Regions from separate parts of the Mesobacillus jeotgali genome, predicted to be linked through region 1. Evidence: predicted binding sites of a transcription regulator. Region 1 holds the regulator's gene; each other region holds the start of a gene.
What was found. Region 1 encodes LexA, which represses DNA repair genes until DNA is damaged. Its sites were predicted from a motif close to CGAACATATGTTCG; they were not measured.
Positions count from the first base shown of each region.

Region 1 (3,158 bases):
CTTCAGCTATATAGCGAAAAGCCTGGGGATTGAAAAATACTCCTCCTTTACTGTTGCATCTCCATTTGAGTATGAAGAGCAAATGGAACTGGTTGCACACAGTGAGGATGATGAAATAAAGAAATGGGACAAAATAGGAGAAGACCTTAGGTCCAGCAATGGCAGCTCTCTTGTTCTGTTCTCGTCCGAACAAGAGATGGAACGATTCCGGGCATGGACTGAAAATCAAGAATGGAGTTTCCCTATCTTGTTTGAGGGAGACCGTGAAATTAGTGAAACCGTTAAGGGATTCCAGAATGGCATTGCAACCGTTCTATGTTCATACAGTCTATGGGAAGGATTGGATGTCCCGGGAGAGTCATTAATCCAAGTCATCATCTCGTCCTTGCCATTCCCGCCTCATGACCCAGTCTTCCAGGCGAAAAGAAAGCATGCGGATAATCCAGCTGCAGAGGTTGATATACCTTATATGCTGCTCCGCCTAAGACAGGGAATGGGCCGCTTGATCAGAAGCAGCCAGGATAGCGGAACAGTGCATGTATGGCTGACTGCAAATCAAAAAGCAGCGTACTTTGAAGAAATAAAAGGTGTGCTGCCTGTTCAAAATATTCAATGGAAATAGAAAAATCCCGAAAGGACAATCCTTTCGGGATTTTTCAGTTAGATGTTAGCCTCTGCAGCCACATTTTCTATGGCGGCGGTCACGATCGTCATCCCGATCATCCCGAGCGCCTGCTACTAAATCCTCAAGTATACAACGGCGCACAGCACGGCAGAGGTCATCAAAATCAACAGTTGCCCTGACTTTGTCTCTGTCCCGGTTAGGGAAAAACACGCCAGCTACATCATTATCATTTCGATTGTATCCCATTAGAAACTCAACTCCTTTCCATCATGAAAGATACTTACACAATATCTTATGTGGAGAGGGACAAGTTGTCAGGGTCTCTACCTATTTTTTTCATAAATGTGCTAGTCTCATATAGAAGTAGTTAAAAAGTTTAGCAGATAGAAAAAAGCAAGCGAAGGCCGCTTGCTTTTTTTAATGCATATGGCGGTATACACCAATGACTTTACCAAGAATGGATACATTTCGAAGGATAATTGGATCCATCGTAGGGTTTTCCGGCTGCAGCCTGAAATAATCCTTTTCCTTGAAGAAGCGCTTTACTGTTGCTTCATCATCCTCTGTCATCGCAACAACAATGTCTCCGTTATTAGCTGTTTTCTGCTGCTTGACAATAACGTAGTCGCCATCAAGAATGCCTGCTTCAATCATACTGTCCCCCATGATTTCGAGCATGAAAACCTGCTCATCATGTGGAACAAGGCGGTCAGGAAGAGGAAAGTACTCTTCTACATTTTCGATTGCGGTAATTGGCATACCAGCAGTTACTTTACCGACAACAGGTACATTGACCACTTTATATTTAGGGATGCGGCTATCTTCTTCTATTTCGAGAATTTCTATTGCACGCGGCTTAGTAGGATCGCGTCGGATCAAGCCTTTGCTTTCAAGTCTTGCAAGGTGTCCATGGACAGTGGAGCTGGAAGCAAGCCCCACAGCTTCACCGATTTCGCGTACGGATGGCGGATACCCTTTTTTCTTGACTTCACCTTTTATGAATTCAAATATATCTTGTTGACGCTTCGATAACTTTGTCATATTCACGCACCTCGTATATTTTCTTGTCCTAATTATACCATGTCTTTTCCACAGATACAAACATAAGTTCGAATTTTTAGGTTGACACAAAACAAATGTTCGATTTATAATAAAATCAATAAACCGAACATACATTCGTCAAGGGGTGCCGTAAATGAAAAAGCTTTGGGAAAACTATTCATATGCAATGATCCTGCTTGCTGTCAGCTTAATTTTTTCAATCGTCGCAAAAGCACAGTTAAATAACGAGGATGCATACATAACTGTTACTATAGAAGAAGGGCAATCATTATGGGAGATTGCTGAATCATTTGCCAGTGAACATAATCTTTCTGAAAATGAATTTATAAGCTGGGTAGAAAAAGAAAACGGAATTATAGGTGAAACAATCGTTCCAGGCGATGAGCTGGTAATCCCTGTGGAGGCTGAGCATATTGAACCAACACAGATTGCGGATGCGGAAAGATAGGATGAAATAAGGTGACAACATGAAAGCAATTATCTATTGCCGCGTAAGTACAACAAAGGAAACACAGGAAACTTCCCTGGCCAGACAGGAGGAAGAGCTGCTGCGGCTGGCAGGCAATTATGGTTTTGAAGTAGCTAGTATTATTAAGGAACAAGCTAGTGGTTATGATCTTGAGAGAGAAGGGATTCTTGAACTGCTGGAACTGATCAAGGATAAGAAGATTGGTGCCCTGTTGATTCAGGATGAGACGAGACTTGGAAGAGGAAATGCCAAAGTCGCGATTCTTCATTGCATCTTGAAAGAAAATGTAAAGTTATATAGTGTCTCCCACAGTGGGGAGCTCCAGTTATCCGAATCAGATTCGATGGTGCTCCAAATTGTCAGTATGGTGGAAGAGTATCAGAGGAAGATCCACAATATTAAAATCAAGCGTGGGATGAAACGAGCAGTTGAGCATGGATATAAACCGCAGCGCAACTTGAAAAATCAAGGTGAAAACTCCGGCCGGGAACGAAAAGAGATGCCGGTCGAGGAAATTGTCAGACTGCGTAATAACGGGCTTACCTTTGCTGAAATCGCAGCAACACTAAGGGGTTTTGGATATGACGTATCCAAAGCAACGGTAAACCGAAGATATCTTGAGTATACAGAGACAGAGGAATAAGAAAGCTCTATTCTTGTAAAATCCAAAAAATTTTAGTAAGATGACATTTGACGTAATTTTTTACAAAGGAGCTTTACAATGCTATCAAGTGATAAAATTGCTAGAATCAATGAACTGGCAAGGAAAGCAAAATCATCAAAGTTGACAGAAGAAGAAGCAAAGGAACAAACAAAGCTTCGTGCGGAATATCTACAATCTTTCCGATCTTCTATGCTTAATACACTTAAAGGTGTTACCATTGTGGATCCTGAAGGCAATGATGTTACCCCTGATAAGCTCAAAGAAGAAAAAACGAAGAACAAGCTTCATTAAATATATGAAAAAATGGAATACATACAGCATGTATTCCATTTTTATTT
Region 1 covers NZ_CP109811.1:1,944,811-1,947,968, forward strand. Annotated here, with positions in the region: gene FOF60_RS09610 (ATP-dependent DNA helicase) at 1-622, shown strand, start outside; gene FOF60_RS09615 (hypothetical protein) at 668-871, opposite strand; gene lexA (transcriptional repressor LexA) at 1,043-1,666, opposite strand; gene FOF60_RS09625 (cell division suppressor protein YneA) at 1,821-2,135, shown strand; gene FOF60_RS09630 (YneB family resolvase-like protein) at 2,155-2,799, shown strand; gene FOF60_RS09635 (DUF896 domain-containing protein) at 2,878-3,111, shown strand.

Region 2 (3,158 bases), 230 kb from region 1:
TTCTTTTATTGTCTTATCCACTACCAATGGACATTCACCACTGCTAGAATCCTGATATAGTCTGTGTAATTCATGATTATCATCACCCCAAGGAGAAGGGAAGTTCAATAAGTAATCCCATACATCATCTAATGTGAAGCTTCTTATTGGTGCATAAACATAAGCATTAGATAATGTGGAATGTCTCATAAAAGTTTTTCCTTCAACTGTGTGCGAGCGAATGACATTGCCTCTAGTAGCACTTTCATCCTCTCGTACACCTAGAACCATGATCACTTCTCCAAATGAGGAGACTTTATCCATTATAAATTGGTTCGCAGGGTCGATCTTAAGACGGTCGGTACACCATCTAAATTGCTGGTTTGGGGTAGGGTAGCCTTTACCGATAATATTCACCCAAAATGATTGTTCAAATTCAGGTTTTACTTTATGCGTTTCGATCGGCAAATTTCTATTTAGCGCTTCTTCTTGAATTCTTCTTAACGTCTGGTTAATAGAATTTATAATTAAAGGTGTTTCAACTAGTGTATCAGAGGAGATTACATAAACTTTTTTATGCAGTTCTTCACTGTCCATCTCAGTTAGGGCTTCAAATACTAATTGTACAACCACAGTGGAGTCTTTCCCACCACTGTATCCAACCACCCAAGGTCGATTATCTTCTTTATAAGCTGCTTTAATTCTTTCTTTTGCTTCCTCTATATGAGGGTTGTTTTTAGATAAAAGATTACTAATGATGCCGTTAGCCATGTTAAACTACTCCTTGAAAAAATTTATCTTCCAGTGCCTGTTCAGCTTCAGTTAGTGGCAGGCCAATTAATTGTTTAATTTTATTTGAGGTTAGTTGAATTGTATAAGAAGTTTTTTGAATCCGGCCATTGTGATTAAAAGCTCGACCGAGCCAGTCTTGGTTATTACTTCTATTCCAATCAATCTTGGATAGCATATTTAAATATTTTGGCAAGTCTTGTTCGTGATACCTTCTTAAATAATTTCCAACAATGCCAAGTGCTTCAATAAATACACCGTGTCCAACAATATAGGTTTCTCTTAATTCTTTCGGTGACAACTCTTTAGACAACACGTGATTCCATTCTTTAATAGAATCACATAAGACAGACCAAAACAACCTTAGGAAATCTTCATCTTCTTGGGTTATTTGATCACCCTTAGATTTACCCAACAATTTAAGGTTGGTATTAAAGATGTGATTCAAAGCCAAAATCTTGGGTGAGTTTTTCGAAAGAGAAACTCTTTCCTTGTCCGTATACCTATTTAGTAATGGGGTGGTTAGGATGATATCCTTTGTCAACAATGACAACCGATCTCTATGATCATATAAAATACCAATAGATGATGTAGTATTCACAGCATGTCTATTTAAATCTGAAAAAATTTGTTGTGATTTTCTTAAGCCTTCATCATGGAAAAATACAACGGAGATTGTTTCATTCCCTAATTCAGGAGAAATCTTTAAAGCCTCTTCAATTGCTGCTCTTCTATGCTGTCCGTCATTGATTAGAAATCTAGCATCCAGAGCAATTCTTAACTGACCTAGATCCTTGGCAGATGGGTCATTAATGAAAGGAACAAAGCTTAAGTCACCATCAACAGAAGCTGTGATAGAAGAAAAGACGTAATCTTTTTGATTATCGACTATGTAATTTGTTAATTCTGGTATACGAGCCTTATTTAAAATTCTTTGGGCTCTATGCTCAGGAGGAATTTCTTCTTCATCAAAAAGAAAGATCTTAGGAATAATCCTCAAAGGGCACATAGCAACAAAATATTCTTTTCCAGCCTGGATTCCTCTAATGGCAGGAAAGTTGTAACTAAACGTAGCATCCATTTTACCGCCTCCGTATTTACGTACGTAATTTTATGTTTTTATTATAAAACTAATCTGTTGTACAAGCAATAAAAAAGACGAACCTTTATTCGTGTTGGAATTGGCAACCAATTGTAAAAATCTTGATCAAACCATAAGGCTTAGGCTAAAGAATGTGCTAAAATCATTTATATAAGAAGAAATGATTCATTCGGAGGGTAATAAATGAGTTCCAATGAAGTGTATTTATTAAGTTTTCTTGAAGATTCGATCCCGGCTGCTGCCTACAGCGCGAAGAAAATGGAAGAACTAATATTCGAAGATGCTAGCAGTTCGATCATTAAAGGTAGATTATTTGCTGAAGAAATCCTATCTGAAGTTTTTAAAATAGAGAAACTAGAAGTTCCTTATCAATCTTCACTTTACGATAAGATCAATATACTTACTAGAGAAGAAATTATTAATAGGGATATACAGCAGGCATTTGATACGATCCGGCTATCCGGAAACAAAGCTGCGCATAATGCAAACTTTAATGATATCACTGAAGCTTTTAAGTTACATAAAGAGATGTATAAAGTGGGTGTATGGTTTGTCGAAGTTTATTCTTCAGGTCAGCTTAAGATCCCGCCATACGAAGCACCAAAACCAAAGAATAAGGTGCCCCAAAAAGAGGAATTTACTGAATTAATCAACAAACAGATCTTAGAATTGTTGGGTTTAGGAAAGCTTGATAACGTTCAGAAAGCTAATGTCGTCAATAAGGACCCTAAGGAAACAGAAACAATAAAGGATGGAAAATCACCCGAGACACTAATCAAGAAAGATCTTGCTCAAGGAGAAAGCTACTTAATGAGAGAATTGAGAAGGTTAAAAGAATCTTCTCAGGAAGCGATTGAAAATGCTAACCACTTTAGTTCATTTAAAGACTATATGCACGTAGATCGCAAAATTCAATTAGACCTAGAAGAAATTCTAGAACGAAACAAAGGGATAGAAAAAGGAAGCTTGATATTACTCTGTGGTAGTGTCGGTGACGGAAAGTCGCACTTGCTTGCCTACCTAAAAGAGAAAAAACCAGAATTGATCAGTGATTATAAAATATTTAATGATGCAACCGAAAGTTTTTCACCGAACAAAAATTCCATTGAAACACTGGAAGAGGTTTTAAGTGGTTTTTCAGATGAGAACTTGGAGTATTCTAATGACAAGATTATATTAGCAATCAATATGGGAGTCTTAAATAACTTTATTCATTCAACCCATGAAAAGCATTCATATTATTCACTTAAGGCCTTTGTAGAACGCAGTGAGCTTTTTACTCAGAACA
Region 2 covers NZ_CP109811.1:2,178,194-2,181,351, forward strand. Annotated here, with positions in the region: gene dndC (DNA phosphorothioation system sulfurtransferase DndC) at 1-750, opposite strand, end outside; gene dndB (DNA sulfur modification protein DndB) at 752-1,849, opposite strand; gene dptF (DNA phosphorothioation-dependent restriction protein DptF) at 2,054-3,158, shown strand, end outside.
Region 2: the regulator LexA is predicted to act here: its motif matches at 1,928-1,941, upstream of dndB (DNA sulfur modification protein DndB).

Region 3 (3,158 bases), 720 kb from region 1:
GTGGATTGATATAGAGAACTCCGTAGCCCTCAGCCGCCAGGACCTGAAATTCATTGAAGTATGAGTTCGCATACATAGCGTGCGGTCCTCCGTGTACTTCAAGAATCAGCGGATATTTCTTTCCTTCTTCATACCCGGCCGGCTTCATGATCCAGCCATGCAGAGGGGTGCCGTCACTTGCTTCGAAAGTAATTGGCTCTGGCTTCGATAAAGTGACAGACTCCAGGACCTTTTCATTGATGGACGTCAGTTTTTTCATTTCCCCAGTGGTTACTTCAAGCTCGAACAATTCTCCCGGCTGCACCGGAGTGCTGATGGCTGCAATGATTCTCTGGTTTTTACGGTCAAGAGTGTACCCATAAACATGCTGCTGGTCAAGAAGTGCCGGATATACTTCGCCATCAAGATTCGCAAAATATAACACGGTGTTTCCCTGGTCGCTGGCAAGGAAGTAAAAGCTAGTGCCATCTTCGCCCCAGATCAACCCCGGGCTATGCGCTCCCTGGTGGAAGTCCGCAGCAACTGCGTCCCCCACAAGGATATCCATGTTTTCTGTGACGCATTGGAGGCTTCCAGTCTCCAAATTCTGTACCCAAAGCTGAGTTAACGTTGCGTTCTCAAACTCTCGCTCATGCCCCGTGTAGCCAAGATACTTTCCGTCAGGAGAGAAGACAGCATTCCCGAAATAACCCGTGCCGTTTGTCAGTTTCGTTTTCTTACCTGTCTCAATGTCCATCAGCCATAGATCACTTTTAAAAGAGAAATCACGTTCAGGTGACTCATCTGCCGACAATACAAGGCTTTTACCATCAGGAGACCAGCATTGCACGTGATAGTCCACTTCACCTTTTGCCACAAGCTCCGCTTTGCCATCTGCAAGATTGACGATGACTGTCTGCTTGTATCTTCCGTCCCAGAAACCAGCTGCATCTGATTTATATTTCATTTCCTCAGCTACGAACGGTTCCAGCTTCTTGTCGTCTTTCTTATCTTCTGCTTTTTCGAGCAAATCCTCATCAGGCTTCAAGGATACGGAACAGGCGATTCTCTCTCCATCCGGAGACCAGACTGGTCCATTCGCACCATTCTTGAAATCAGTTGCCTGCTTTGCCTCCCCGCCTGCAGAATCCAGTACGAATATCTGGTTCTTGCCGCTGCGGTTAGATACGAAAGCCAGCTTCGTTCCGTCCGGTGACCACCTTGGGGAATGGTTGCGGTTTTCACCGTAAGTCCATTGCTTCGGCTCTCCGCCTTCTTCAATGTCAATTATGTATAAATTAGAGACATAATCATTTTTACTCTCCAGCATCTCTGTCTGTACAAACACACACTTCTTTCCATCAGGTGAAAACTGAGGGTCAGTAACGGACTTTAATTCAAATAAATCCTCTGCTTTGATAAATCTTTTTTCCATCTCGGTAGCCATCCTTCCAAAGTTAAAATTATTCACTTTATATTTCGATAACAGAAATAAATCTCCTGCTTTTACTTTAATCTTTTCTGAAAGGCCCACAAATTAGGCTGTTGATTTTCGTTCCAGGCGCTTCGCTTTCCACTACAATCAACAGGAGTAAAAAACAACATTTAACTTTAACAATGCCTTCAAAAAAAGCCCTTCTCCACCAGCACTGCAAGTTTCCTTTTGTTTTGGAGAAGATGATAGGGATGAGTAAATTTTTTTATCCTCTTGAAATCCTCTTCAAAATCCAGTACGATAATTACGAACAAACGTTCTTATTTTATACAGAAGGGACAGAGTAAAATGACAAGGATTCCTGAGAAAGACCGTGATATTATGGAGCAGGCTATCTATTTGCCGATGGTATTGGTCGTGCTCAACCGGGATCTTTCTGTCGTTGAAAATAGTCCATTTAAATTAAAGAAGCCCTATTTGGAACTAATTGAAGAAACAATGAAAGCAGTCCAGAAAGAACTCTTTATCGTGAAAAGCTACCTCAAAAAGAATAATCTTAAGGTTGAAGAAGTAAAGCGGGATGACGCCTTCACCATGTTCCTCTTCATCTACAAAGGCTACGAAGAACAGCATAACTATTTCAATCCCCGAATACGCAACAAAGTCCAAGAGCTGATGGTCCATTACCTTTTCAAACGGTTTAAACCCATGACAGCAGAACAAAAAGAATCCGGCTGAAAAACCGGATTCTTTATTCAGTCCTTATATACCTCACTGACGAGGCTTGCATGAGGATATCCTTGCGATTCACTGAATTTTGGCCCATGAAGAAGATATAGCGCTTTACGTTCAGTGTCTTTCATCCGCTGCATGAATTTGGTGCGCAACAGGGATGTCCGCAGCAGCTGGTTTTCAAATGAATGATGGGATACCGGAAGAATCAGGGTTTTCTTATTCCTGAAGGTAACCTGTGTACTGTGGGCATCCACCTTCTTATGGAATAATACATGTTCATGTGAAACCCATATGCAATCCGGTTTTGTAGGTGAGCTTGTAGGCATGAAATAAATGGAGCTTATAGGGTCGATGATGATCGGGGTTTTGTGGGTGATCCCGGTAAGCTGTTTCGTTCCCTCTTTTCTGCCATCGTAACTGCTTCCAAAATATTTGCAGCTTTTCTTAACGATATCTATTGGTCTGAACGGGGATAAATACTCCTCCTCCAGCTCGATCACCCTGGAGTAAATCCTGCTGCCGTATTCTTCAGGAATAATTATCATGGTAAAAGGATTTATTTCGTACTCTTCTACTAAGTTCTTTGTATTACCTGTCATTCCTTCACCTCCTAAAATACCTTATACCCTATTTTACCATAAGTGTTTAAATTTTCTTTAGTTACAGAAAAAGTTCTATTTTTAGCCACATTTAGCGTTTAGATATAAATTTTCTAAAAATTATAAAAATTTAGTTGATTATCTTTTCGATAATCCATATAATATAAAAAAGGTCTAAGAGGTGAGGTCAGTGAAAGAAAAATCGTATTCTGAAACCATGAAGGCTAGTGTGATGAAACGCATTAAAGCCAAGGAATCTTTTGTTCTGGACCTGTATGTTGACATGCTTATTTCCGAAATTCAGCTGAACACCAGAAAAGAAAAACTGATGTCGAAAATTGATAAAGCAATCGATGAAAGAGACAAAATCCTGTTCTTAACATTGACGGAAGAATTGAAGGATCTCAACA
Region 3 covers NZ_CP109811.1:1,223,392-1,226,549, reverse strand. Annotated here, with positions in the region: gene FOF60_RS06115 (S9 family peptidase) at 1-1,414, opposite strand, end outside; gene FOF60_RS06110 (YhjD family protein) at 1,763-2,152, shown strand; gene FOF60_RS06105 (competence protein ComK) at 2,170-2,748, opposite strand; gene FOF60_RS06100 (IDEAL domain-containing protein) at 2,981-3,158, shown strand, end outside.
Region 3: the regulator LexA is predicted to act here: its motif matches at 1,722-1,735, upstream of FOF60_RS06110 (YhjD family protein).

Region 4 (3,158 bases), 1.5 Mb from region 1:
AACGGCTCAAAACTCCAAACCTGTCTCTTAATGGAGCTGACAACGAACCAGCGCGGGTTGTCGCACCAACAAGCGTGAATGGCGGGAGGTCAAGCCTGACAGATCGGGCACTTGGCCCTTTCCCTATGACGATATCAAGGCAAAAGTCTTCCATAGCAGGATAGAGTACTTCTTCAATCGTCCTTGGGAGTCTGTGAATTTCATCAATGAACAGGACATCGCCAGGCTCCAATGCCGTCAGGATGGCTGCCAGGTCCCCGGGCCTTTCGATCGCCGGTCCGGATGTCGTCCTGAGGTTGACTCCCATTTCATTGGCGATGATTGCTGCGAGTGTCGTCTTGCCCAAACCAGGCGGTCCGTAGAGCAGCACATGGTCCAGCGTTTCACGCCTCATTTTGGCCGCTTCAATAAATACCTCAAGATTTGCTTTTACTTTATCCTGGCCGATATATTGCCTGAGTGTCTGCGGACGCAGGCTCTGCTCAAATGAAACATCCTGGTCGCCCGCTTCACTGGAGATGATTCGCTCTTCCATCAGTTTCTCACCCTTCTAATAAGCTGGTTAACCGATCTCCTCAATGGTATTGGTCTATTTTAACTCAGCATTACTTTAATAGCTTCTGTAAAGCTTTCTTTATATATTGATCTGTCGTCAATGTTTCCTTCTTTAAATCTGGAGTTATTTTGCGGATTTCTTTTTCAGAGTAACCCAGCGCCTTAAGTGCCAAAACCGCCTCATCAAATTCGGCTGACTGGCTTATTGTGGCAGCAACCTCGTCCGAATTGAAAAGATTTGGTAAGTAATCCGGCACAAGGTCATGAAGTTTCCCTTTCAGATCGAGAATCATTTGTCTGGCGGTCTTCTTTCCTACTCCAGGGAATTTGACCAGGAACGACTCATCCTCATTTTCAATTGCCTGAACCACCTGACCAGGCTCACCCGATGCCAGGATGGCCAGAGCCCCTTTCGGACCGATTCCAGAAACATTCAAGAGCCTTGTGAAAAGCGCCTTTTCTTCTCGATTCTTGAATCCATATAGTGCAATCAGGTCTTCTCTGACATAATGATATGTATAAATACAAATCTCTTTACCTGCTTCTTTTGTAAATACAAATGGGTTTGGTGTCATGATTTGATACCCAATCCCGCCATTTTCAATGACTATATATTCAGGACCGACGAAGTCGACGGTACCTTTTATGAATTCATACAATTCTCTCGCCCCTCTGCTTTGCTGTAACTCATTTTAACATACTCCTTTTAAAGGTATGAATAAAAATATGCAAAAAGGCGAACGTATGATCATTTTTATAAGAAAAGCGCAAGTGCCTTGGTCAGCCCCGACAAGCGTTGGAGGGCGGACCGGTGAAGTCGCTCTTTGACTTCATCGGGCGGACCGAAATCGAAAAGTATAGCCGACTGTCCAGAAACCAGAAACTGGAGACTCCGACAAAGAAGCGCTTTTTGCTTCTGCCGGCGGAGTTGAAGTTTCGGAGTTTCTAGGAGGTGAAACTAGACAATTCGAAAAGCGGAGGCGACTGCCCAACTCCGACAAGCGTTGGAGGGCCTGACAGTGAAGTCGTTTTTTGACTTCATTGGCAGGACCGAAATCGAAAAGTATAGCCGACTGTCCAGAAACGCAGAAACTGGAGACTCCGACAAAGAAGCGCTTTTTGCTTCTGCCGGCGGAGTTGAAGTTTCGGAGTTTCTAGGAGACGAAACTAGACAATCGTCTCGAGGAGTTAGGAGCCGCAGCTAGACAAACGTCTCGAGCTGCTCAAAGCTAACGCTTCTCGCAAGATACTCGGGGAGCAAATTCAGGGATGAAAACTGGCTAGGCGCTGGAGCTAGACACTAATCTAAGTGGATAAATTTATACTTTCTTAGCCAGTAATAAAAGCGGGAAAACACAAATAAGAGCCAGTCAGCCTGGCTCTTCACTGTTTTCTATCACTGTATATGGTTTAAAAGTCTCCAATACCTCTTCATAACATTGTTTATTCCGGATTGGTATGCCTTTCTTCAATTGATTCCGCTTAATACTTTCAAGTCTGCCAAGGTCAATCTGAAAGAAAGATTGGATAATATTCGAACCATCCGGCCTTCCATTAAAAATAGTCAGGACCCCTTCATCTGACAGCCCAAAATATCCATTTGCCTTTAACAGCGGCGAAATATCATCATATTCCTGCCTGAATACCGCTTTGTTCGCTTCCATATCTACTAGCTGCCATTCGTCATATTTTGCCCAAAAGTCCTCCATAGACCAAATCGTTTCCTGAATCCGCTCCTCACTCATTTCACCATCAAGGTAGACTCTTTGCAAAATGATCGTGACCTTAAGAGGTCCGTTGATTTCATCGACTGCTTCTTCAGGCTTCTCAGCAAAAACTGGCTCTGTCTGAAGTACTAAACTGTATCCTGATAGACTAATTAGGAGCATAACAGCTGAGCTTAATACTTTTAATAATTTAATTGAAGCCATTGCTGTCCACCTCTCTTATTTGCTAAAATTTGTTCTTTTTCACTAATAGTGTAGCCAAAATGAAGTTATTTATCCTATTTAAAGTAACCATGAAAAATAGAAGGCAAAGGTTACTCTGCCTTCTATCTTGCTTACGGGTTGAAGTTTATGCTTTCCCTTGGATTTCCATTCCTCCGGTCATAATCGATATTCCTTGATCTGCTGAAGGTACCTTCATCCTCGATGATCCGTAGTTCTCTGTCTTCAGTATATGGAAGGACAACCTGTTTGATTTTCTTGTCTGTCTGTTTTTTCTGTGACTTGTCCTTATAGGTCACGGCAATTTCTACTTTCCTGCCAAATAAAACTGATCTTACCTTATCAACATTGGCGACAGACTCAGCAGCAAGTCCTACTTTGCGGGCCAATCTGTTATCTTGCTCAGAATTTGTGTAGATTCTTGCCTGGCGGCTTCCCCTTTGCTCACTCAGGTGTCCATGGTAATTTAAATCACCACGGCTGTATTTATTATCTCTTTGGAAAAAGTTGTGGTCATGATCAGAACGCGGGACAGTTGGATTCGGAGGATTGCCGTTTTCATCTCTGGACTGAAGCATCCTCCGTTTCCGGTTTTCTGCAGCCATTCCCTCTTTTCCAAAATTATGGTCGAAAATTTCCGTGATCGCACCCTCT
Region 4 covers NZ_CP109811.1:3,474,720-3,477,877, forward strand. Annotated here, with positions in the region: gene ruvB (Holliday junction branch migration DNA helicase RuvB) at 1-535, opposite strand, end outside; gene ruvA (Holliday junction branch migration protein RuvA) at 606-1,214, opposite strand; gene FOF60_RS17885 (hypothetical protein) at 1,367-1,504, shown strand; gene FOF60_RS17890 (hypothetical protein) at 1,575-1,760, shown strand; gene FOF60_RS17895 (intercompartmental signaling factor BofC) at 1,926-2,486, opposite strand; gene FOF60_RS17900 (YhcN/YlaJ family sporulation lipoprotein) at 2,618-3,158, opposite strand, start outside.
Region 4: the regulator LexA is predicted to act here: its motif matches at 1,293-1,306, upstream of ruvA (Holliday junction branch migration protein RuvA).